2 regions of the Burkholderia aenigmatica genome follow, and region 1 is predicted to be linked to the other one. Evidence: predicted binding sites of a transcription regulator. Region 1 holds the regulator's gene; the other holds the start of a gene.
What was found. The regulator LexA, encoded in region 1, represses DNA repair genes until DNA is damaged. The targets are predictions, from matches to a motif close to ACTGTATNNNNATACAGT.
Positions count from the first base shown of each region.

Region 2: the regulator LexA is predicted to act here: its motif matches at 2,741-2,758, upstream of imuA (translesion DNA synthesis-associated protein ImuA).

Region 1 covers NZ_CP184468.1:1,779,291-1,797,901, reverse strand. The annotation lists gene ACN8ZM_RS08490 (methyl-accepting chemotaxis protein) at 1-79, opposite strand, end outside; gene rbsK (ribokinase) at 348-1,283, opposite strand; gene ACN8ZM_RS08480 (LacI family DNA-binding transcriptional regulator) at 1,280-2,311, opposite strand; gene ACN8ZM_RS08475 (ABC transporter permease) at 2,347-3,366, opposite strand; gene ACN8ZM_RS08470 (sugar ABC transporter ATP-binding protein) at 3,363-4,976, opposite strand; gene ACN8ZM_RS08465 (sugar ABC transporter substrate-binding protein) at 5,122-6,072, opposite strand; gene ACN8ZM_RS08460 (DUF805 domain-containing protein) at 6,350-6,736, opposite strand; gene ACN8ZM_RS08455 (CysB family HTH-type transcriptional regulator) at 7,233-8,159, opposite strand; gene ACN8ZM_RS08450 (sulfate/molybdate ABC transporter ATP-binding protein) at 8,238-9,296, opposite strand; gene cysW (sulfate ABC transporter permease subunit CysW) at 9,310-10,260, opposite strand; gene cysT (sulfate ABC transporter permease subunit CysT) at 10,257-11,150, opposite strand; gene ACN8ZM_RS08435 (sulfate ABC transporter substrate-binding protein) at 11,272-12,309, opposite strand; gene lexA (transcriptional repressor LexA) at 12,574-13,221, shown strand; gene ACN8ZM_RS08425 (hypothetical protein) at 13,248-13,583, shown strand; gene ACN8ZM_RS08420 (DUF2939 domain-containing protein) at 13,613-14,332, shown strand; gene ACN8ZM_RS08415 (universal stress protein) at 14,430-14,927, opposite strand; gene nodI (nodulation factor ABC transporter ATP-binding protein NodI) at 15,265-16,179, shown strand; gene ACN8ZM_RS08405 (ABC transporter permease) at 16,186-17,019, shown strand; gene ACN8ZM_RS08400 (hypothetical protein) at 17,057-17,479, opposite strand; gene ACN8ZM_RS08395 (permease) at 17,581-18,611, opposite strand, start outside.
Region 2 covers NZ_CP184472.1:69,575-75,420, forward strand. The annotation lists gene ACN8ZM_RS40075 (H-NS histone family protein) at 1-256, opposite strand, end outside; gene ACN8ZM_RS40080 (GIY-YIG nuclease family protein) at 979-1,614, opposite strand; gene ACN8ZM_RS40085 (SOS response-associated peptidase family protein) at 1,829-2,581, opposite strand; gene imuA (translesion DNA synthesis-associated protein ImuA) at 2,776-3,492, shown strand; gene ACN8ZM_RS40095 (Y-family DNA polymerase) at 3,413-4,891, shown strand; partial or broken gene ACN8ZM_RS40100 (PHP domain-containing protein) at 4,898-5,846, shown strand, end outside.

The DNA.
Region 1 (18,611 bases):
CGGTTACACCCAGCAGCACCGCCAGAAATGCCATCGTCAAACCGATGCGCGCGCGAATCGTCAGGTTCCTGAACACCATCATCCATCCTGTGTTGCGTCATGAACGGGCCCGGCCCGTTGGCTCGAAGCATTGCTTCACCCGGTGCATTTACGACCGTGCACCGCACAACTTGATGGCGATCCCGCTATTTTTTCGAATTATTCGTCTGTTTATTACAAATAGCTGAATGAAAAATGCGCGTTTCGCGTGTGCCCGGGAAGCCAGGAGATGGAAGGCCCGCCACAGCCGGCGGGCGTCGCGGCGCCCGGCCGGCCGTCGTTGGCGACGAGCCGGCCGCGATGGGCGATCAGGCCCTATCGGCCAGTTCGGCTAGCGTTGGAATCGACGGCTGCGCGCCCGCTCGCGTGACCGACAGTGCCGCTGCGCGTTGCGCGAAGCGGATGGCCGTGTCGACGTCCGCGCCGGCCGCGAGCTGCGCGGCAAAGCCGCCGATGAAGGTATCGCCGGCCGCCGTCGTGTCGACGGCCTGCACGGCGGGCGCCGGATAATGCCGCGCCGCACCATCGGCCGTCAGCGCCAGCACGCCGCGCGCGCCCAGCGTGACCAGCACGTTGCGCGCGCCGCTTGCCTGCAGCGCCCGCGCGGCGGCTTCCGCCTCCGCCGGGTCGCGCACGGGCAGCGCGGTCAGCGCGGCGGCCTCGACCTCGTTCGGGATCAGGTAATCGACGAGCGGCAGCCAGCCGTCCGGCAGCGGTGCGACGGCCGGGGCCGGATTGAGCACCACCGTGCGGCCGAGCCGACGCCCGGCCGACAGCGCGGCGAACACCGCGTCCGGCGGCGTTTCGAGCTGGCAGATAACGACGTCGGCCGACGCCAGTGCGGCCTCGTGCTGCGCGACCGTATCGGTCGTGACCTCGCCGTTGCCGCCCGCGACGATCACGATCGCGTTCTGGCTCGCATCGTCGACGACGATCAGCGCAACGCCGGTCGCTGCCGACGCGCTCGTCGCGAGCCCCGCGCAATCGATCCCCTCGGCTTCGAGGCCCGCGCGCAGGGCCGCGCCATGCGCATCCGCGCCGACGCAGCCGATCATCGCGACTTGCGCACCAAGCCGCGCAGCGGCGACAGCCTGGTTACCACCCTTGCCACCCGCCGCCTGCGCGAACGCGTGGCCGGCGAGCGTTTCGCCCGGCAACGGCAGACGCGGCGCGCGCACGACGAGATCCATGTTGAGGCTGCCGACCACCGTCACGCGGCCGGCGCCCGGTGCGAGCGCCATCATGCGCGACCGCCGGAGACCGGCGGCTCGCGGTAGATCGCGGTCGATTCACGCAGCACGAGGCGCGGCGATACGACGCGACGGCGGCTCGGCACGGCCGTCGAGCCGCCACCGATCCGCTCGATTAGCGTCTGCGCGGCCATTTCGCCGAGCGCGCGCACCGACTGGCCGACCGTCGACAGCGCCGGATACGTGTAGCGGGAAAATTCGATGTCGTCGAACCCGATGATCGAGCAGTCGTCCGGCACGCGCATGCCGCGCTCGGCCGCCGCGCGCAGCGCGCCGACGCCCATCAGGTCGTTGCCCGCGAAGATCGCGCTCGGCCGCACCGATTCGAACAGCCGCGACGCCGCGTGATAACCGCCGAGGCACGAGAAGTCGCTCTCCGCGATCGCGCCCGGCACGATGTCGACCCCGCGCTCGGCCATCGCACGGATGAAGCCGTGCACGCGCATCGCGCTGACGGCCGTGTCGGTCGGCCCCGTGATGCAGCCGATCTTCGCGTGCCCGAGCTCGAGCAGGTGCCGCGTCGCCAGGTACGCGCCGCGCTCGTGGTCGATCTGCACGAGATCGGCCGCGAGCCCCTCGATGTTGCGGTCGACGACGACGAGCGGCGCGTGAATATCCGCGAGCGTCTGCGCGAGCACTGCATCCTCGCCGGCCGATGCGACGATCAGCCCGTCGATGCGCTTTTCCTGCAGCACGCGCAGGTAGTTGCGCTGCTTCACCGGATCGTCGTCCGAGTTGCAGAAGAACACGCAATAGCCGTTGGCCGCGCACTGATCCTCGATGCCGCGCGCAAGCTCCGCGAAGTACGGATTCGTGCTGTTCGGCACGACGAGGCCGATGGTCGCCGTCGCACGCGCCTTCAGCGAGCGCGCCACGGCCGACGGCACGTAATTCAGCTCGCGGATTGCGCCCTCGACCTTCGCACGCACATCCGCGGACACCGGCCGCGAATTGTTCACCACGTGCGAGACGGTCGTAAACGACACGCCCGCCATGGCCGCCACATCCTTGATCGTCGCCATTTCCCGTTTCTCTCTGGTCTGTTCTGTCTGTCTTTCTACCGCACGCGTGTGCGCCGGCTGCGATACGTATCGAGCACGACTGCCACCACGATTACCGCGCCGGTGATGATCCGTTTCGTCGGTTCGTTCGCACCGATCTGCGCAAGCCCCGCGGCCAGCACGGAGATGATCAACACGCCGAAGAACGTGCTGATCACCGAGCCGCGCCCGCCCATCAGGCTCGTGCCGCCAATCACGACGGCCGCGATCACCTGCAGTTCGAGGCCCACGCCCGCGTTCGGGTCGGCCGCCTCGAGCCGCGAAATCTGGAACAGCGATGCGAGCCCGGCGAGCGCGCCCATCAGTGCGAATACGAGAATTTTATACGGCCGGGGGTTAACCCCTGCAAGTCGGACGGCTTCCTCGTTCGTGCCGATCCCGACGAGATAGCGTCCGAACACGGTGCGCGTCAGCACGAACTGGGCCGCGATCATCACCGCGACCGCGATCAGGAATGCCGGCGAGATGCCGAGCGCGATCGGGTTCGACAGGAAATCGAACGCGTCGCCGATATAGGCCGTGCGCGAATTCGTCAGCTGGTACGCGACGCCGCGCGCGGCCTCCAGCACGCCGAGCGACACGATGAACGACGGAATCCGCCAGCCGACCGTGACCGCGCCCGTCAGCGCGCCCGTGACGGTCGCGACCGCGATGCCGATCAACGCGGCCGGCAACGGCCCCCACTGCCATTTCAGCGCGGCGACGCTGACCATTGACGCGGCGAGCGCGAGCACCGAGCCGACCGACAGGTCGATCCCGGCGATGATCAGCACGAAGGTCATCCCGACCGACATCACGACGAGATCGGGAATCTGGTTCGCGATCGTGCTGAACGTGTCGTAGGTCAGGAAATGCGAGCTCAGCACCGAAAACAGCACGATCATCGCGGCGAGCGCGCCGGCGAGCCCGAGATAGTTCGACAGCCCGAGCCGCGTGCCGGACAGCGTGCGCGCGCGGCGCCCCGTCACGTCCTGCTGCGCGCCTGCGTCGGTCGGGGATACGGGAGGCTGGGTCATGGCTGTCGTCCTGTCGTCGAAGTGCCCGGAGCGGCGCCTGGCGCCTGCCCCGCGTCCGGATGCCGTGTGCCGCCCGGCGGCGTCTCGCGGCCGAAGCCGGCAAACGCCGCGGCCAGCAGCGCATCCTGGGTCCAGTTGCCGCGCTCGAACACGGCGGTCATGCGGCCGGCCGACATCACGCCGATCCGGTCGCAGATCAGCATCAGCTCGCGCAGGTCGCTCGACACGACGACGAGCGCGCGGCCTTCGCGCGCGAGCGCTCCCATCAGCGTGTAGATCTCGAACTTCGCGCCGACGTCGATCCCGCGGGTCGGCTCGTCGAACAGCAGCACGCCCATGTCGCGCGCGAGCCAGCGGCCGATCACGACTTTCTGCTGATTGCCGCCCGACAGCTCGCCGACCGCCTGCGCCGCACCGTGCGTGCGGATCCGCAGCGCATCGATCTGCTGCTCGGCGAGCGCCGTTTCGCGCGCGCTGTCGACGATGCCGCCGCGCGCGAGCCGGTCGAGCTGGCCGAGCGACACGTTCGCGGTGATCGACTGCGACAGCAGCAGTCCTTCGCCCTTTCGATCCTCGGTGATCAACGCGATGCCGTGCTTCACCGCCTCGACGGGCGAACCGATCCGCGCCGGCTTCAGCGGCTGGCCGACCGCAATCGTCCCCGCATCCGGCGTATCGGCGCCGTATATCAGCCGCAGCAGCTCGGTGCGACCCGCGCCGATCAGCCCGGAGATGCCGAAAATCTCGCCCGCGCGGACTTCGAGCGACACGTCGCGCACCGCCGTGCCGCGGGTGAGGCCCGACACGACGAGCCGCGGCGCGCCGATACGGCGCTCGCCGAGATCGATGTGCTCGCCGATCTCGCGCCCGACCATCAGCGTGACGAGCCCGTCGGACGTCGTCGCCGCCATGTCGCCAGCATGGACGAGCCGGCCGTCGCGCAGCACCGCGACCCGCTCGGCGACGCGCGCGAGCTCCTCGAGCCGATGCGAGATGTAGACGATCGCGACGCCGCGCGCCTTCAGCCGGTCGATCTGCTCGAACAGCAGCTCGACTTCGCGCGCGGTCAGCATCGCGGTCGGTTCGTCGAGAATCAGCACGCGACAGTCGCCGATCAGGTTACGCGCGATCTCGACCATCTGCTGATGGCCGATGCCGAGCGCGCCCACCGGCGTATCGGGATCGACGGTGTCGAGCCCGACCTGTGCCATCGCGGCCCGCGCATCGTCGCGCAGCCGCGCGCGATCGATGATCCCGAAGCGCCGCGGCAGGCGGTTCAGGAACAGGTTTTCGGCGATCGTCAGTGTCGGCAGCAGGTTCAGCTCCTGCATCACCATGCGTACGCCGAGCGCTTCGGCCTGGGTCCGGCTCGCCGGTGCATACGGCTGGCCGCCGAGCTGCATCGTGCCGGTGGTCGGTTCGACGAGCCCGCCGATGATCTTCGACAACGTGCTCTTGCCTGCGCCGTTCTCGCCCGTCAACGCAAGCGCGTGACCCGGCTCGAGCGTCAGCGTGACGTCGGCGAGCACGGGTTCGGCATAGGTCTTGCCGATGCCGGATACGGACAGCACGGGAGTGGCTGCGCGGGAGGGTTGGAAGGTCGGGTCCATCGCGATCCTGGTTGCGGCCGCGCGCACGCGGCGCGCGGGTGTGACGCTCACAAGTGCATGTGCATGCAGTGGCCGTGATCGCGCTCACCCCGGATAACGGCCGCCGCGCCAAATTCTTGAGGGTGGCGGCCGCATCGGAGCTGCATCACTTCGTCACGAGATCCACCGGCGTCTCGACCACGCCCGACATGTCGGCCTGCTTGCGATGCTCGGCGATCGCCTTGAGCGCCGTGTCGATGCCGAACACCGCCTGCTTCGCCGCGTACTGATCGGCGGTCGCGAGCACGCGGCCGTCCTTCAGCATCGGCTTGATCGCGTTGATGTTGTCGTAGCCGACCACGAGCACCTTGCCCTGCTTGCCGGCCGCGCGCACGGCCGACACGGCGCCGATCGCCATGTTGTCGTTGCCGCACAGCAGCGCCTTCAGGTTCGGGTATTCGTTCAGCATCGCGGCCGCGACCGCATTGCCCTTGTCGATCTCCCATTCGCCGGACTGCACCGACACGACCTTCATCCCGCCCGCCTTCATCGCGTCCTGGAAGCCGGCCGTGCGCTGCTGCGCGTTGGTGGTGGTCGACACGCCTTCGACGATGCCGACCTGATCGCCCGCCTTCAGCCGCTTCGCGAGGTAATCGCCGATCTTGCGTGCGCCCTTGCGGTTGTCCGGGCCGACGAACGGCACGTTCAGGTTCTTCGACTTCAGCACGTCGGGGTCGAGCCGGTTGTCGATGTTCACGACGATGATGCCCGCGTCGACCGCCTTCTTCACGACCGGCACGAGCGCCTTCGAATCGGCCGGCGCGAGCACGATCGCATCGACCTTCGACACGATCATCTGCTCGACGATGCGGATCTGGTTCGCGGTGTCGGTCTCGTCCTTGATGCCGTTGGTGATCAGGTCGAACTGGCTCGCGTTGTGTTTCTGGTATTCCTTCGCGCCCGTTTCCATCGTCAGGAAGAACTCGTTGGCGAGCGACTTCATCACGAGCGCGACCTTCGGCTTGGCCATCGATTGCGCGTAGACGGCCGGTGCGGCGGCGACCGCGACGGCGGCGAGCGCGGCGGTCAGGAAGCGACGGCGAAAGAGGACATTCATACACATCTCCTGGCGACTGGCCCCAAGGGCCTGACAATTGTTTGACTGTTGTTTTAATGTGAGCAAACGTTTGCGCCACACTACCCGGACAACGGCCATCGATGCTGCTGTCGGTACCACGGAATGGAAGCGAGGCAGACGGCCGACTGCCTGACGCGTGCTGTCGTTGACACGCCACCGCCGGCGGGACGCCGGCGGAGTGAAGGCTATGCTGTACCGATTCGTGTCGGCGCGCAACCTGTCTGATCAATATTTAAGGGTTTATTCGGAGCGCGCGTCACGCCGGATCATGCGGCGCCGGCGCGTCTTCATCAACCGACGGCGGCTCGCCGAACCGGTTCGCCTGCGGCGTGCCGGCGATGAAGCCGTTCATCACGAACAATGCGAGCGAGCCGACGATCGGCACGAACAACAACAGCATCCACCATCCCGACTTGTCGATGTCGTGCAGCCGCTTCACACCGACCGCAATCGACGACCACACCGCGATGACCGCGATGACGACGCCCACCAGCACCACAAGCAGCGGCAGATCGTCAGTCGACGAGCCGCGCGAACCCGCATCGAAAAACGCGCAGAGCAAAGCGTAAGCCAGCGCGTAGATCCACCACGGCAGACGCCCGATTCGGCCTTCGAAGGAAAAGAGAAACCATTTCAGATTCATTGTTTAGCGCTTCGTCACGTGTGTTGCGTACTGCGCAATATGTCGCCGAGTGTGTCGGAGCCGGCAATCCGGGCGCATGGTTCCATGAATGCGAACCGGCTGTCGGTCATGCGCCCCGCGGTTCGTTCCGGCGCGGCGCATTGCGCCGCCGTGCGGGCCTATCGGTCAGGAGCGTGGCCGAGGGCATCCGTCCGCCGGCATTCACGCGCATTGAATCACATCCGTGTGGAAACGGGTCGCCCGGTATGGCAGATGACAGCACCCGAAACGGGGCGCTCGAACGTGCTGTGTTGATGGTGTGCCGGCAGGCGACCGCATCTCGGTCGCCGCGTGGGGGGATGAATCGGACTGGAAACCGCGATGGCGGTCGATGATTCGGTGAATCGAACCACCAAGGCGGCGGCAGATCGCGTGCCGCCGCCCAATGCATGACAACCCGCGCAGGGACGTCGCGCCGTCTGCTGCAACGGCGCGGACGGCGCGCGACGCGCTGTCGTCAAACGGCTTCGCGCAACAGCCCCGCGATTTCCGCTTCGTTCAGGTGCGGCGCGAACATCTCGATCAGCCGGTACGCATACGCGCGCAGGAATGCGCCCTTGCGCAGCCCGACCCGCGTCGTGCTCGCCTCGAACAGGTGCTGCGTGTCGAGCGCGACGAGCCCCGTGTCGCGTTGCGGATCGTAGGCCATCGCCGCGACGACGCCGATCCCCATCCCGAGTTCGACGTAGGTCTTGATCACGTCCGCGTCGATCGCGGTCAGCACGACGTCGGGCACGGCCCCCGCCTGCGTGAACGCCTGGTCGATGTGCGAACGGCCCGTGAAGTCCTGGTCGTACGTGATGATCGGGTACTCGGCGATTTCCTCGAGCGTGAGGTTCTCGCGGCCGACGAGCGGATGATCCTTCGGCACGACCACCGTGTGGTGCCACGAATAGCACGGGAACGTGACGATGTCCGGGTAGCGGTCGAGCGCCTCGGTCGAGATGCCGAGATCGGCCTCGCCGTTCAGGATCATCTGCGCGATCTGCTGCGGGCTGCCCTGGCGCAAAGCGAGATGCACCTTCGGGAACACCTCGGTGAACTGCCGGATCACCTTCGGCAGCGCGTAGCGCGCTTGCGTGTGGGTCGTTGCGACGACGAGGTGGCCGCTGTCCTGGTCGGCGAACTGGCGCGCGACACGGCGCAGGTTCTCGGCATCGAGCAGCATCCGCTCGATCAGCTGGTGCACGGCCTTGCCGGGCTCGGTGAGCCCCGTCAGCCGCTTGCCGCGCCGGATGAAGATGTCGACGCCGAGCTCGTCCTCGAGATCCTTGATCTGCTTCGACACGCCCGACTGCGACGTGTACAGCACGTTCGCGACTTCCGTCAGGTTCATGTTCTGGCGCACCGCTTCGCGCACGAAGCGCAGTTGCTGAAAATTCATGGGTATGCCTCTTAGGCTGTCGTTGTTTGCTTGTGTAGTCGGAGCGGCACCCGCCCCCTCCTGCCCTGCACCCGCGCGTCAGCGCGCGGGGAATACGCGCACCGCGCGCGGCACGGCCGTCGCGCCGTCGCCGACCTGCAGCGACAGCGCACGCCACGCGTCGCGGTCGAGTTCGGCTTCGAGCGCGCCGCCTGCGCGCGCCTCGAGCTCCACGCGCACCGAACCGCCCAGCGGGATCACACGGCGCACGTCCACTGCGATGCCGTCGCGGTGCCCTTCGCCCGCCGGCCACAGCTGCAGGTCGTGTGGCCGCACGTACGCATTCGCGGGGCCCGCGAAATCGGCGTCGACCTCGATCGGCGCGGCTGCGCCCTCGGCGACGAAGCCGCGCCCGGCGACCGTGCCCGGCAACCGGTTGGCCGCGCCGAGGAACTCGTAGACGAACGCGCTCTGCGGATGATCGTAGACGTCCTGCGGGCTGCCGACCTGCTCGACGTGGCCGCGGTTCAGCACGACGATGCGATCCGCGACTTCCAGCGCCTCTTCCTGATCGTGCGTGACGAAGATCGTCGAGATGTGCAGGTCGTCGTGCAGACGACGCAGCCAGCCGCGCAGCTCCTTGCGGACTTTCGCGTCAAGTGCGCCGAACGGTTCGTCGAGCAGCAGCACCTTCGGTTCGACCGCGAGCGCGCGGGCCAGCGCGATCCGCTGGCGCTGGCCGCCCGACAGCTCGGACGGATAGCGCTGCGCGAGCCAGTCGAGCTGCACGAGCTTCAGCAGCTCGTGCACCTTGTCGCGGATCACGCTTTCCGACGGCCGCTCGCGGCGCGGCTTCACGCGCAGCCCGAACGCGACGTTCTCGAATACCGTCATGTGGCGGAACAGCGCGTAGTGCTGGAACACGAAACCGACCTGGCGCTCACGCGCGCCGACCGACGCGACGTCGAGCCCCTGCAGCACGACCTGCCCCGCATCCGCGTGCTCGAGGCCCGCGATCACGCGCAGCAGCGTGGTCTTGCCGCAGCCGGACGGCCCGAGCAGCGCGACCAGTTCGCCCGGCGGAAAATCGAGCGATACGTTGTCGAGCGCCGTGAAATCGCCGAAGCGCTTCTGAAGGTGACGGACGGTGATACCCATTCTGGTTGCCTCTTTACGATTTCGACGAAACGACGGCGACGGGGCCGGCATGTGCGGGAGCGGTATCGCGCGCGCCGGCCAGTTCGGCGGCCAGGTGGCGCTCGGCGAGCAGCTTCAGCGCGAGCGTGACGAGCGCGAGCAGCGCCAGCACCGACGCCACCGCGAACGCCGCCGCGAAGTTGTATTCGTTGTACAGGATCTCGACGTGCAGCGGCATCGTGTCGGTCACGCCGCGAATGTGGCCGGACACGACCGACACCGCGCCGAACTCGCCCATCGCGCGCGCGTTGCACAGGATCACGCCGTACAGCAGGCCCCACCTCACGTTCGGCAGCGTCACGCGACGGAAGATCTGCCAGCCCGATGCGCCGAGCACACGCGCGGCTTCTTCCTCGTCGGTGCCTTGCGCCTGCATCAGCGGAATCAGTTCGCGCGCGACGAACGGGAACGTGACGAAGATCGTCGCGAGCACGATGCCCGGTACCGCGAAGATGATCTGCACGTCGTGATCCTGCAGCCACGGCCCGAGCCAGCCCTGCGCGCCGAACAGCAGCACGTAGACGAGGCCGGAGATCACCGGCGACACGGAGAACGGCAGGTCGATCAGCGTCGTCAGCAACGCCTTGCCGCGGAACTCGAACTTCGCGATCGCCCACGACGCGCACACGCCGAACACGAGGTTCAGCGGCACGGCGATCGCGGCGACGGTCAGCGTCAGCTTGATCGCCGCCCACGCATCGGGGTCGGCGAGCGATTCCAGATAGAAGCCGATGCCCTTGCGCAGCGCCTCGACGAACACCGCGGCAAGCGGCACGACGAGGAAGAACGCAAGAAACGCCAGCGCGATGCCCGTGAGCAGCCAGCGCACGACGCGCGACTCGCTGACGGGGTCGAGCCGCTTTGCGGCGCGCCCTTGCGCAGCCGAAGACGGGGTTTTCAGCACGACGGTGGCCTCCTGGCTCATTGCTGGCCTCCTGCTGCGACGGCGGTGACGGTGGCGGGCGCGGGGCCGCTCGCGCCCTTGCTGGTGCGGCGCTGCAGATACCACTGCAGCGTGTTGATCAGCAGCAGCATCAGGAACGACACGACGAGCATCACGACCGCGAGCGCGGTCGCGCCCGCGTAGTCGTACTGCTCGAGCTTCGTGATGATGAGCAGCGACGTGATCTCGGATTTCATCGGCACGTTGCCGGCGATGAAGATCACCGAGCCGTATTCGCCGAGCGCGCGCGCGAACGCCAGTGCGAACCCGGTGAGGAGCGCCGGCAGCACGGCCGGCAGCACGACGCGGCGGAACGTCAGCCAGCGCGACGCGCCGAGGCACGCGGCGGCCTCTTCCTGCTCGCGCTCGAAATCCTCGAGCACCGGCTGCACCGTGCGCACGACGAACGGCAGCCCGATGAAGGTCAGCGCGACCAGCACGCCGGCCGGCGTGAACGCGATCTTGATGCCGAGCGGCGCGAGATACTGGCCGACCCAGCCGTTGGTCGCGTAGACGGCCGCGAGCGAAATGCCGGCGACCGACGTCGGCAACGCGAACGGCAGGTCGACGATCGCATCGACGAGGCGCTTGAACGGGAACGTGTAGCGCACGAGCACCCACGCGACGAGGAAACCGAACACGGCGTTGATCAGCGCGCCGCCGAGGGCGGACAAGAACGTCAGCCGGTACGACGCGAGCACGCGCGGCGACGTGACGGCGGTGACGAACTGGTCCCACGACAGCGTCGCGGTTTTCAGGAACGTGGCGGCGAGCGGGATCAGCACCACGAGGCTCAAATAGGCCACCGTGATGCCTAGCGTCACGCCGAAACCGGGCAGCGCGCTCGGCTTGCGAAAGGTGTACGTCGTCATCGGATGCTCTTGCTGGGTCGTTGCTGCTCACGGGTCCGACGCAAACGCCGGCGCGATGCATTGCGCCGGCAGCCGTCGGGGATGCGGCGCGCTGTCGTGGCGCGCCGCTGTCGTTATGGCGTTACTGCGGCTTGTAGATCGAATCGAACACGCCGCCGTCCGCGAAATGCGTCTTCTGCGCATTCGTCCAGCCGCCGAAGGTATCGTCGACCGTGTACAGCTTCAGCTTCGGGAACTGCTTCGTCAGCTCCGCCGGCACGTTCTTCGAACGCGGCCGGTAGTAGTTGCGCGCCGCGATCTCCTGGCCCTGCGGGCTGTACAGGAAGTTCAGGTACGCCTCGGCCAGCTTGCGCGTGCCCTTCTTGTCGACCACCTTGTCGACCACCGCGACCGGCGGTTCGGCCAGGATGCTCACCGACGGCACGACGATCTCGAACTTGTCGGTACCGAACTCCTTGACCGACAGGAACGCCTCGTTCTCCCATGCAATCAGCACGTCGCCGATCCCGCGCTGCACGAAGCTCGTGGTCGCGCCGCGCGCGCCCGAATCGAGCACGCCCGCGTTCTTGTAGAGCTTCGTGACGAATTCCTTCGCCGTCTGCTCGTTGCCGCCAGGCTTGTGCAGCGCGTACGCCCAGGCAGCCAGGTAGTTCCAGCGCGCGCCGCCGGACGTCTTCGGATTCGGCGTGACGATCGAGATACCCGGCTTGGTCAGGTCGTCCCAGTCCTTGATCCCCTTCGGATTGCCCTTGCGCACCAGGAACACGATCGTCGACGTATACGGCGACGCGTTGTCGGGCAGGCGTTTCTGCCAGTCCTTGTTGACGAGCCCCTTGTTCGCGAGCGCGTCGATGTCGTACGCGAGTGCCAGCGTGACGACGTCGGCCTGCAGGCCGTCGAGCACCGAGCGCGCCTGCGCGCCCGAACCGCCGTGCGACTGCTTGAAGTTGACCGTTTCACCCGTCCTGGCCTTCCACTCCTTGCCGAACGCCTGGTTGAAGTCCTGATACAGCTCGCGCGTCGGGTCGTACGACACGTTCAGGAACGTCGTATCGGCCTGCGCGTGCGTCGCGACGCCCAGCGCCGCCGCCGCGCCCAGCGCGAGTGTTGCGATCAGGCGGCCCACTCCGCCCACCAGCCCCGTATTGCGCTTGCCCATCCTTGGTTCTCCAGTGTTGTCGGTATTGCGATGTCGGGCCAGTCTAACGAACGGGTTACATGATTAAAAATAATCGTTCCTCATTTTTTAATACTCAAAAGTGCTAACGCAGACGGGATGGACGGTTGCGGCAGATGAACCGGCGTCCGGACGTCGCGAAATCGCGCCGGAACCGGCGTGATCGCGTCGAACCTCACGTAACACTTGAAATTCGCGAACTACTGTATAAAAATACAGCTCACTGTCTATCCATACAGTTCAGCCATGACCAAACTCACCGCCCGTCAGCAGCAAGTGTTCGACTTGATCCGCCGCGCGATCGAGCGCTCCGGATTCCCGCCCACCCGTGCCGAGATCGCGGCCGAGCTGGGCTTCAGCTCGCCGAATGCGGCCGAGGAGCATCTGCGCGCGCTGGCCCGCAAAGGCGTGATCGAGCTGGCCGCCGGTGCGTCGCGCGGCATCCGCCTGCTCGGCATCGACGACGCCCCGCACCAGTTCACGCTGCCGCACGCCGGCCTGATGCAGCTGTCGCTGCCGCTCGTCGGCCGCGTCGCGGCCGGTAGCCCGATCCTCGCGCAGGAGCACATCTCGCAGCATTACGCGTGTGATCCCGCGCTGTTCTCCAGCAAGCCCGACTACCTGCTGAAAGTGCGCGGCCTGTCGATGCGCGACGCCGGCATCCTCGACGGCGACCTCCTCGCCGTGCAGAAGCGCACGGAAGCGAAGGACGGCCAGATCATCGTCGCGCGTCTCGGCGACGACGTCACGGTCAAGCGTCTGATGCGCCGGCCGGGCGGTCTCGAGCTGATCGCGGAGAACCCGGATTACGAAAACATCTTCGTCAAGGCCGGCAGCGCGGAATTCGCGCTGGAAGGCATCGCCGTCGGGCTGATCCGCTCGGGCGAACTCTGACATTCCGTCTCGCTGAGGAGAACATCATGGAACGCCTTTCCCGTCTGCTGCCTTTCCGTCAATTCGGTCGCCTGCGTCACCTGCGCGGCCGCACGCCCTGCGCACCGCTGTCCGCGGCGGCGCCTGTGCAAGAAGAAGTCGCAGTCGAACGGCAGGCGTCCCTGCTGCCGTCGGCGCTCCCCGCTTTCGCGCGGGTATCGCTGAACGCCGGCCTGAATCACGCGGAACCCGCACGCCGCGCACCGGTGCGCGTCTATCACGGCCGCTCGCGCCTGATCATGGTCGGCACGATCGATGCCGTGTGCCGGATGATCGATCGCTGCATCGCAGAGGAACGATCGGCCACGCCAGGCGGTCTCTGATTGCGGAACATCCCCGCACCGGAGGCAACGTGACCGGATCGTCGAGCCGCGCCTGGCGGCTCAAGCCCCTGCTGATCGTCGTGCTGGCCGTCGCCATCATTGCGGCGATCGGCTATGCCTACGCGTCGCCGTACGTCGCGCTCGGTCGCCTGAAATCGGCGATCGATGCGCGCGACGCGCAGGCCATCAGCGAATATGTCGATTTTCCGTCGCTGCGCATCAGCCTCAAGCAGCAGGTCACGGAAGAGTTGATGCGCCGGATCGACGCGGTGAAGAAGAACAATCCGTTCGCGGTGATCGGCGCGCTGATCGGGTCTGCGCTGATCGGCCCGCTGGTCGATGCGTACGCGACCCCGGAGGGTGTGGCCGCGCTGATGAGCGGATTGCCGCCGCGTGGCAATCCGGGTGAGCGTCCACCGGAATGGTCGAATCTGCCGTCAGGCAGCAATGCACCGGGCAACGCGCCGGCCGCACCAACGGCCAATCCGGCACCGGCGAGCGCTGCGACTCCGGGTAGCAACGCAGCCGCTACGGCTGCGTCATCGCAACCACCCGCCGCTGCCGCACCGGCCAGCCCGGCCGATGCAACGCATTCGCCGCACCCGCAGCAAACCAGCGCCGGCTACCGGAATATCGACGAATTCGTCGTGACCTACCAGCGCAGTGCCGACGGCACGCGCTACGCGGCGATATTCCACCGCTTCGGCCTGTTCTCGTGGAAGTTGTCGGCGATCGACCTGCACGCTTGACCGGTCCTGACTGGCCACGGCCGGCGCCCGCGCCACTGACGTGGCACGACGCCTGACCGGCGCGGTTCGCCGGTCAGGCAGTCATCGAATCATGGGATCATTTGCCGTTCGCCGTGGCCGCTTCACGCTCGCGCGCGATTTCGGCCTTCTGCTCCTGCGCGGACGAACATGCAACCAGAATGCTGCAGTTCACGCGATCGAGCAGTTGCGTGTTACCCGAGCCCATCCACCATCTCGACAGCCCGCTGCGGCACCGATGGCCGACCACAACCAGGTCGGCCTGCAGTTCCGTCGCGAGATTCGCGATTTCGTCGATCGGATAGCCGAACGCGAAATGGCCTTCGGCCTGCACGCCGCGCTCGCGCAGCCAGTTCACCCCTTCCTGCAGGATTTCACGCGCGGTTTCCTCGAACCGGCCGCACGCGACGTCGGTCAGCAAACCCGCGCTCTGTGCAATGCTCGAGCGCATGTCGACGACCGACAGCAAATGCGTCTCGGCCTTCAGGTCCATCGCGAGATTGGCGCCGCAGCGCAATGCCTTGCGTCCTTCGAGCGTGCCGTCGTAACACAGCAGAATCTTGTTGTAGCTAGCCATGAAACCTCCCTATCGCAACAACGAGCCTACGCATTCATCATGGTGCGCCGCAATTCAGGACGCAAGGGATGGAAAACGCTGATTCGCCCCGCTCGGCGCGTGCGCGATGATGCGGTGCACGATCGGTGCGCGCATGCATCGCACCGTGCAGGCATGCCCTGAAGAGACGCAGCCGATGCACTAGAATGGCCCGTTCGTACTCCAGCGGGCCATCAGGCGCCGGCATCGTGCACTTCGGTCATGCCCGTGTGACACGCAATCGTCCGATCGGTTCGCCAACCGGCCACGCATCGGGCAGCGGAACGCTTCCGCGCCCGCTTACAACGACAACATGCCCATGTCCGTTGCACCGATCGATTTCCGGAACGTCGAAAAGCGTTATGGCGACAAGCTCGTCGTCAACGGCCTGTCCTTCACGGTACAGGCCGGCGAATGCTACGGCCTGCTCGGGCCGAACGGCGCAGGCAAGACCACCACGCTGAAAATGCTGCTCGGCCTCACGCATCCCGACGCGGGCACCATTTCGCTCTGCGGCGAACCGGTTCCATCACGCGCGCGGCATGCGCGCCAGCGCGTCGGGGTCGTTCCGCAGTTCGACAATCTCGACCCCGACTTCACCGTGCGCGAGAACCTGCTCGTGTTCAGCCGCTATTTCGGCATGTCCGCGCAGGCTGCGCGCGCGCTCGTGAAGCCGCTGCTCGAATTCGCGAAGCTCGAGAGCAAGGCCGATGCGAAGGTCGGCGAGCTGTCGGGCGGCATGAAGCGCCGCCTGACGCTCGCGCGCGCGCTCGTCAACGATCCCGACGTGCTGGTGCTCGACGAGCCGACGACGGGCCTCGACCCGCAGGCACGTCACCTCATGTGGGAACGCCTGCGCTCGCTGCTCGCACGCGGCAAGACGATCCTGATCACCACGCACTTCATGGAAGAAGCCGAACGCCTGTGCGACCGGCTGTGCGTGATTGAGGAAGGTCGCAAGATCGCCGAAGGCGCGCCCCACGCGCTGATCGAATCGGAAATCGGCTGCGACGTGATCGAGATCTACGGGCCCGATCCGGCCACGCTGCGCGACGAGCTGTCGGCGTTCGCGAAGCACACCGAGATCAGCGGCGAGACGCTGTTCTGCTACGTGAGCGACCCGGAACCGCTCAGTGCGCGGCTCAAGGGTCGCCCGGGGTTGCGCTATCTGCATCGCCCGGCCAATCTTGAAGATGTGTTCCTGCGGCTCACGGGCCGCGAAATGCAGGACTGATCGATCATGGACGTCCGCAACTATTCCACCGCCGCACCGTCGGCACCGCCGCGCGTGTCACGCTTCGCGATCGCGATGCCCGCCAACGCGACCAACTGGATCGCCGTCTGGCGGCGCAACTATCTCGTCTGGCGCAAGCTCGCGCTCGCGTCGATGTTCGGCAATCTTGCCGATCCGATGATCTATCTGTTCGGGTTGGGGTTCGGGCTCGGGCTGATGCTCGGCCATGTCGACGGCGTGTCGTATATCGCGTTCCTCGCGGCCGGCACGGTCGGGTCGAGCGTGATGATGTCCGCGAGCTTCGAGTCGATGTATTCGGGCTTCTCGCGGATGCACGTGCAGCGCACGTGGGAAGCGATCATGCATACGCCGCTCGCGCTCGGCGACATCGTGCTCGGCGAGATCGTCTGGGGGGCCAGCAAGGCGATGCTGTCGGGGGCCGCGATCATGCTCGTCGCGGGGGCGCTCGGTTATGCGCAGTTTCCGTCGATGCTCGCGGCGCTGCCCGTGATCGCGCTCGCGGGCCTCGCGTTTGCAAGCATCGCGATGATCGTCACGGCGCTCGCGCCGTCCTACGATTTCTTCATGTTTTATCAGACGCTCGTGCTGACGCCGATGCTGCTGCTGTCGGGCGTGTTCTTCCCGACCACGCAGTTGCCGCCGATCGCCCAGCACGCTGCGCAGGCGCTGCCGCTCGCGAACGCGGTCGAGCTGATCCGGCCCGCGATGCTCGGCCGGCCGGCGACCGACGTCGCGCTGCATGTCGCGGTGCTCGCCGGCTACGCGGTCGGCGGCTTCCTGCTGTCCGCGTGGCTGTTCCGGCGGCGGATGATGCGCTGACAGCCGGCGCACCGGGCACCGGCCTCATGCGACGACGTCACTCGTCGTCGTCGCTCCACGGAATCTCGACGTCGGTCAGGAACGCGACGGTCGCGAGCGGGCCACCTTCCTGGCGGCCGAGCTTGCCGTCCGCGCGATGCCATTCGACGCGGAACTGCGTGCCCGGATCGTCGGCAACCAGATAGACCGAGCGCAGCTCTTCCTTGTCGGCTTCGTCCACCGGGCCGTCGAACGACACCAGCATCTTCTGCGGCCACAGGCCGTTGACCGGATCGTAAATGCGGTCGCCTTGCGGAATGTCGATGCTGGCGTCGACGCCGATCGTTGCGGAGGCCTCGATGATCATCGTGCCGAGTGCGTTCAGCACGGCAGTCGCCCGCGCGGAATTGGCCTGGCGGATCGCGAGATCGCCGCGCGTCAGCGCCTTTTCGAGTCGAGGATGGATCTTCGGTTGGGTCATGCGTTTTCCTGTTTGCTTCTTGTAAATGGCGCTGCACACGTGCAACGGCGGCGCCGGATGAATATGACGATTGCGCCCGACAGGCGCGCCGCTTGTACGCGTCAGAACCCGAGCGCGATCGCGAGCAGGCCGCTCGCGATCCCGAATACGACGACGAGGATCGCGACGATGGCCAGCATGTAAGGCTTGAACGAACGCGCGAGCATCGCGATCGACGGCACGCTGATCGGCGGCAGCGTCATCAGCAGCGCGGCGGCCGGGCCGACGCCCATGCCGAGCGACAGCATCGCCTGGATGATCGGCACCTCGCCGGCCGTCGGGATCACGAACAGCATGCCTGCCACCGCGAATGCGACGATCCAGCCGAGATGATTGCCGATGTCCGGGCCGATATGCGGGAACAGCCATGCGCGCGCGGCGCCGAGCAGCAGCACGAGCACGATGTATTCGGGCACGAGCCGCACGGCCATGCGCGCGAGCAGCTTCACCCAGCGGACGAACGGATTGCCGGCCGCGGCCTGCTCGGCCGCCAGCGCGGCGAGCTGCGCATCGTCGATGCGGGCGTCTTCAGGACGTGCGATCCGGTTCAGCAGATAGCCGATCCCGAACACCATCGCGACGCCGAGCACGAGGCGCAGCGCGCTCCACTGCCAGCCGAGCACGAAGCCCATGAAGACCAGCGCCGCCGGGTTCAGCACCGTGTTGCCGAGCCAGAACGCGACCGCGCCGCCCGGCGATGCATGGCGCGCACGCAGCCCCGCGACGACCGGCGCCGCGCAGCACGTGCACATCATGCCGGGCAGCGACAGCAGGCCGCCCGCGGCGACGCTGCCGAAGCCGGTGCGACCGAGCACGCGCGCGACCCAGTGCGCGGGCAGCAGCGCCTGCACGGCCGAGCCGAGCAGCAGGCCGAGCACCATCGCCTGCCAGATCGCCTTGCCGTACGCCCACGCGTAGTCGAGCGCAGCCTTCAGCGACGGCTCGGGAGCGGCCGCCGACGTGCCCATCAGGATCGACTGGCCGATCGAATGATGCTCGGCGGCAACGAACGCCTTGTTGTAGTACGGAAACCATTTCACGTAGAACAGGCCCGCGACCGCGATCAGCAGGAAGGTCATCCAGCCGAGGGCGG
Region 2 (5,846 bases), on a different replicon from region 1:
TTCCAGACCACGTTGCACCGGTCTTCGGGTCGCGATATTTCGGAGTGCTCGGAGACTTCGCCCCCGGGGTGGTCGTTGCCCGCGGTCCACGCTTCCGACCGAAGACGTCCTGTGCGGTAAGCCCGTACTCGGCCACCTTGGCACGGATGTCGGCGAGGATCACTTCGATTTCCGCTGCTCGCAGCGCCTCGGCTTCGACGGCCAACGCGTCAATCTCTGCCTTCACTTCGGAATAGGTACGCTTTGTGGTTGCCATCACTCAATTTCCTGTTGTTTTTAACCGCCGGCGACCGGCCGACGTACGGGGCGCGCATGCGCCGTGTTCTAGTGAAACGCTATTGGCGGGCGTCATAATCGCTGCCATCAGAACGTAATCGTACTGGGTGGAACGTCGATCCCGTGGTAGTGACGAATCGCATCGCGAAACTCGGTCCACTCTGCTTCGCCCGCGGGTTCGTGTGTGCAAAACAGGCACTGAGAGGCGCCGGCCATCATTTCTTCTGTGGTTCGATGCACGTCGATCCCGAAACGCTTGCTGAATCGGCCCACGCATGAACCGTCGTGCGCTGTGACCCAAACGGTATCTCTCTTGGCCGAAACTTCGATGCTGTACTGTTTCATAATGTGTACGCTGGCTAGCGACGCTTGCCAGTGCCTGGCCCGCCTGCTTGTGCGGAATTCCAAACCGACCGAGCTTTCGGTCTCGTCCCAACAAACTCAACTCGAATCGGCCTTCCGTGTTCTTGCTGGATTTGAGCAATGAGTTGATTGTCGCGGGCTTTCTTTGCAGCTTTTGGGTTACGAATTCTGAGAATCGCCTGCTCCAACGAGATGCATTGGGTTCCCCACCGCTCGATTGACTTCTTGTGAGTGACGGGGTTACCTCGCGCAATCTTGCCGCGAAGCGTCTCTAAGTCAAGGGTGATGCGTGAAATGCGCTGCTCTCTGCTAGGCTTAATTTTTGTCATCTTCGTTTCCCTAGGTAGCACCCCATGCGCCAGGCGCGGCTTGAATTCTGCGATGGAGCTCGACAACCTCGACTACGAACGGGATCGCGTCTTCGGCGAAAAATTCGCGCGCATTGTTAAGCCGGAACGGAGCCAGGAGCTTATGAAGCGCGTGCTCGAGGAGATCGTAGCACTCGACTTCGTATGATGCGATCTCTTCGAACTTGAACATGGCTGCGGTCGTATAGAGTTGCCGAATACGGGTGGGAAGATCCTGAGTCGTGTAGCCGATTTTGACGATGCGCTTCCCGCTTTTTGTATATACCCCTGTTCCCAAGACATAGACAATTCCGGTCGTCTTCTCGGGATCCTCTCCTGCATCCAAATCTAGGGCTTCGTCGATCGCATCACTTGATTGAACCGAGACTCTGTACGGCTTTGTCGAGCGATCGATTGCGTAACGATCATCGTTTTTGACGGTAGTGTAAACGGATTGAAGCAGGGAATGATCTAGATCCTTCGAATGTCCGGCGGCGACAGCGCGCTGGGCCGATTCAATACCATAGAACTGAGGGTATTTCGATTTGACCTGGTCGCGGATCTGTTGAGGTGTCATGCTATCGAACGACATCGAGACGATGTCGAATACTGCATCTGGCAATTTCAATGTCTCTGTCCTCTGAAGTCTTCCTTAGATCAAGCGGCTTTCTGCGCGGTCTTCTCCCCGGTCAGATATCCAGAGGGAAATCGCGAGCCGGTAAGAAAGCTGGATCTGGTGGGAACGCTATCTGAATCAAAGGCATGACGAGCCCGCTCAACCATACGTCCAGTTGCCTGCACGCTTGGTCATCGGCGGCGTCAAGATCCTGTATGAAGCACCGTCAAAAGAGCGAGCCATTGCTCGGTGTCCCCTCGATCGACGTTTTGCGTTTCGACGCCCGCGGTGCAACTGCAACCGCATATTCGTCGGGCGGTAGCAGCGACAGAAACGTTCGCGCGACTTCCGGGTCCTCGCAGTTCAGCCAGTCGTCATATTGATCCGGACGCAGGATCACAACGCCACGCTTTTCTTTGAACGTGCCATCGTCATTCAGGTGCCGGTGAAACTGGCGCAGCACCGGGTGATCGTCAGCATTGACCGTCAACATGGACAGGCCGAATGTTTCGCCCCCGTCCGGCTCCGGCCAGCCGCGCCATATGCCGGCGACCGCAAACGGTTCGTCGTTCGCCACGCGAATGCCCCAGCGCTCCGACTTTTGTTTCAGGACAGCATTGATGACGTCCGGCCGATTGGGCACGTCGAGATCCGGTAGCGCCGGATAGCGCGGCTCGAACACGACGTCGGCTGGCAACAGCGCCAAGCGGCAGTTCAACCACGAATCCTTGAAATTCACCTTCTCGCCGACCGTCTCACTACGCGCGTTCATCGTGTCGAAATCGTGGCCCTTGATCTTCGATCGCGGCCGTATGCCGAATGTCCCCATCAGCGACTCGCGGCCGCCGTCAGCCGAGCGCCGGACGAAGGGGGCCGCGTAGTCGCGAAAGATCTCTGGCGGCCAATCAGCAGCCGGTGGATCGATCGCGAAGTGAGCCGCGTACCGGCTGCGCTGCGTCGCAACGTAATTCGTGCACATTCGAGCCCCTTTTCTGCGTTCCCTGTTGATGATACGCCGCGTGCTCAGCAATGCCACCTGCGGCGGGATTCAACCGTCCTTGCCGGCCAGGTGACGCCGATAACGTGGCTGCGATCGTCGACGCGCTTCCTCGCATCCCAAAATTCGCGCTACACTATCACTGTATGTTTATACAGTATTTTGTGAGCGACCCCATGAACCCAGCCCTCGCGCATCCGGAAGCGATACATCCGAGTCTCTGGAAGGCATCGCAGTTGCCTCGATCGGGCACGCGCGGCGTCGATACCGGTCATCCGGCGTTGTCGGCCGAACTGCCCGGCGGCGGCTGGCCGGCCGGCGCGCTGGTCGAACTGCTCGCACAGCAGCCTGGTATCGGCGAGCTTCGGCTGTTGGCGCCTGTGCTCGCGCGCTCGGCCCGTCGGCCGGTCGTGCTGATCCAGCCGCCGCACGCGCTGCAGCCACTGGCGCTCGCATATTGGGGCGTCGAAGCATCCGGGTTCGTGTCGTTGCCGGCGCCGCGCACGGCTGACGCGCTATGGGCGGCCGAGCAAGCGCTGCGCGCCGGCACGTGTGCCGCCGTCCTGCTCTGGCAGTCGCATGTGCGCACGGACGCGTTGCGGCGGCTCAATCTGGCCGCGCAGAGCGGCTCGGCGCTGTTCTTCCTGTTCCGGCCGGCGGCCGCTGCGCGCGACGCGTCACCGGCGCCGTTGCGGCTCGCGCTGGCGCCGAAGCGCGACGGCATCGACGTCACATTCCTGAAGCGCCGCGGGCCGGCACGCGATACGCCGCTGTTCGTCCCCTTGTCCCCCTCGCCGATTTTGTTGAACCGCCATGCAAGTCTGGATCGGCGTGCATCTGCCGCACCTCAACCTCGAAGTGTTCCGGCCGCGATCGCCGGCGCCGTCGCTTGACGATGCGCGCGGGCTCGTCGTGCTCGAGGGCGGCCGGGTCGTGGCGCTCGATCGCGCCGCGCGTGCGCTCGGCGTGGTCGCCGGCATGCGCCGCGGTGGCGTGCTGTCGCTCGCGCCGGACGCGCAGATCCGTGAGCGCGACATCACGCGCGAGCGCGAGCTCGTGCTCGGCGTCGCCTATGCGCTCCTGCAGTTCACGCCGAGCGTCGTCGACGCCGACGAAGCCGTGGTGTTGCTCGACGTGACGGCCAGCCTGCGCCTGTTCCACGGCATCCGCGCATTGCGCCAGCGCGTGCGCGACGTCGTTGTATCGTTCGGCGTTACCGCGGTTGTATCCGTCGCGTCGACGGGCCCGGCCGCATGGGTGGTGGCCCGCGGCCTGCGCGGCGGCCTCGCCCTGTCCGCCCGGTCGTTGCGCCGCGCGCTCGCGCGCGTGTCTCTCGCCGTCGCTCCCGATGCCCGACGCTATGCAACGTGGTTCGACGAGCTCGGCTGCGCAACGCTCGCCGATCTGCAGCGCCTGCCGCGCGCCGGCCTGAAGAAGCGGTGCGGCACGCAGCTGCTCGACTGGCTCGACCAAGTCGCCGGCACCGCGCCGGCCGCCTACGACTGGCTCGAAATGCCGCCGTCGTTCGACACGCGCGTTGAACTGATGGATCGCGTCGAACATGCCGAGGCGCTGCTGTTCGTCGCGCGCCGGCTGATCCTGCAGCTGACCGGCTGGCTTACCGCGAAGCAGCTGGACGTCGCCGCGTTCGCGCTGCTGCTCGAGCACGAGCGCGGGCGGGACGCGATCGCGCCGACCGAGATCGAGATCGCGTTGGGCGCCCCTACCCGCTTCGAGGAGCACCTCACGCGGCTCGTCAAGGAACGGCTCGGCCACGTCGAGCTCGCCGGGCCCGTGATTGCGATGCGCCTGGTCGCCCGTAGCGTGCAGGAAGCGGCCGCGCCGAGCGACTCGCTGTTCCCGGAGCCCGGCGGCACGCCGCAGGATCACGCGCGGCTGCTCGAACTGCTGACTGCGCGACTCGGCGCCGAGAACGTGCTCGTCCCGGCTCCCATGGCCGACTACCGTCCGGAGCCGGCCGCCCGATGGGTGCCGATGCGCGACGCGCCGAAGCCGTCGCCGCTACCGGCGGATCTGCCGCGCCCGGCGTGGCTGCTTGCGAAGCCTGTGCCGCTGCTTACGCGCCAGCATCGGCCGTTCTACGGCACGCCGCTGCGCATGGTGTCGCCCGGCGAGCGCATCGAAGGCGGCTGGCAGGACGGGCTGACCGTGACGCGCGACTACTTCGTCGCCGAGGACGACCACGGCGTCTGCTACTGGATATACAAGGAGCGGCCGACGGCCAGCGACGAGAGCGAAGCGCGCTTCTTCCTGCACGGCCTATTCGGCTGATCCGTCATGGACGCCGGCAGTTTCGGCGCCCTGCCCGCGTACGCGGAACTGCAGGTCGCCTCCGATTTTTCGTTTCTGCACGGCGCGTCGCGCGCGGAGGAATACGTCGCGCGCGCGGCGCAGCTCGGCTACAGCGCGATCGCGATCACCGACGAGTGCTCGCTCGCCGGCGTCGTGCGCGCGCACGTCGAAGCGAAGGCGGCGAACATGCCGCTGATCGTCGGCTCGCACTTCCGGCTGACGGCCGCCGACGGCTCGCCCGCGCTCGCCTTCACCGCGCTGGCGATGAATCGCGACGGTTACGGCAACCTCTGCGAATTCATTTCGCTCGGTCGCATGCGGGGCAAGAAAGGCACGTACCGGCTGGCACCACTCGATCTCGAACACCCGGAAGCGCCGTACACGCACCTGCGCGGCCTGCCCTACTGCATCGCGATACTGTCGCCCGACTTCCCAGCCAACGAGCAGCGCCTCGACGCGCAGGTCGAATGGTTCGCGCGCGTGTTCGGCGATCGCGCATGGGTTGCGCTGACGCTGCACGCACGCGCGATGGATGACATCCACCGCGGCGTGGTCGAACGCGTCGCCGCGCGCCACGGCGTGCCGGTAGTGGCCACCAGCTGGCCGCTCATGCACGTGCGATCGCGCAAACCGCTGCAGGACGTGCTGACGGGGATCCGGGTCGGCCGGCCGGTATCGGAGTGCGGGTACGAGCTCGCGCCGAACGCGGAGCGTCACCTGCGATCGCGTCTGCGGCTCGCTAACCTCTATCCCGCCGGCGCGCTCGAGGAAACCGTACGCGTCGCGCGGCGCTGCACGTTCTCGCTCGACGATCTGAAGTACGAGTATCCGGATGAACTGGTACCGGCCGGCACCGACCCGGCGACGTACCTGCGCGATCAGACCTACATCGGCGCGCGACGGCGCTTCCCCGGCGGCATCCCGGTCGACGTTC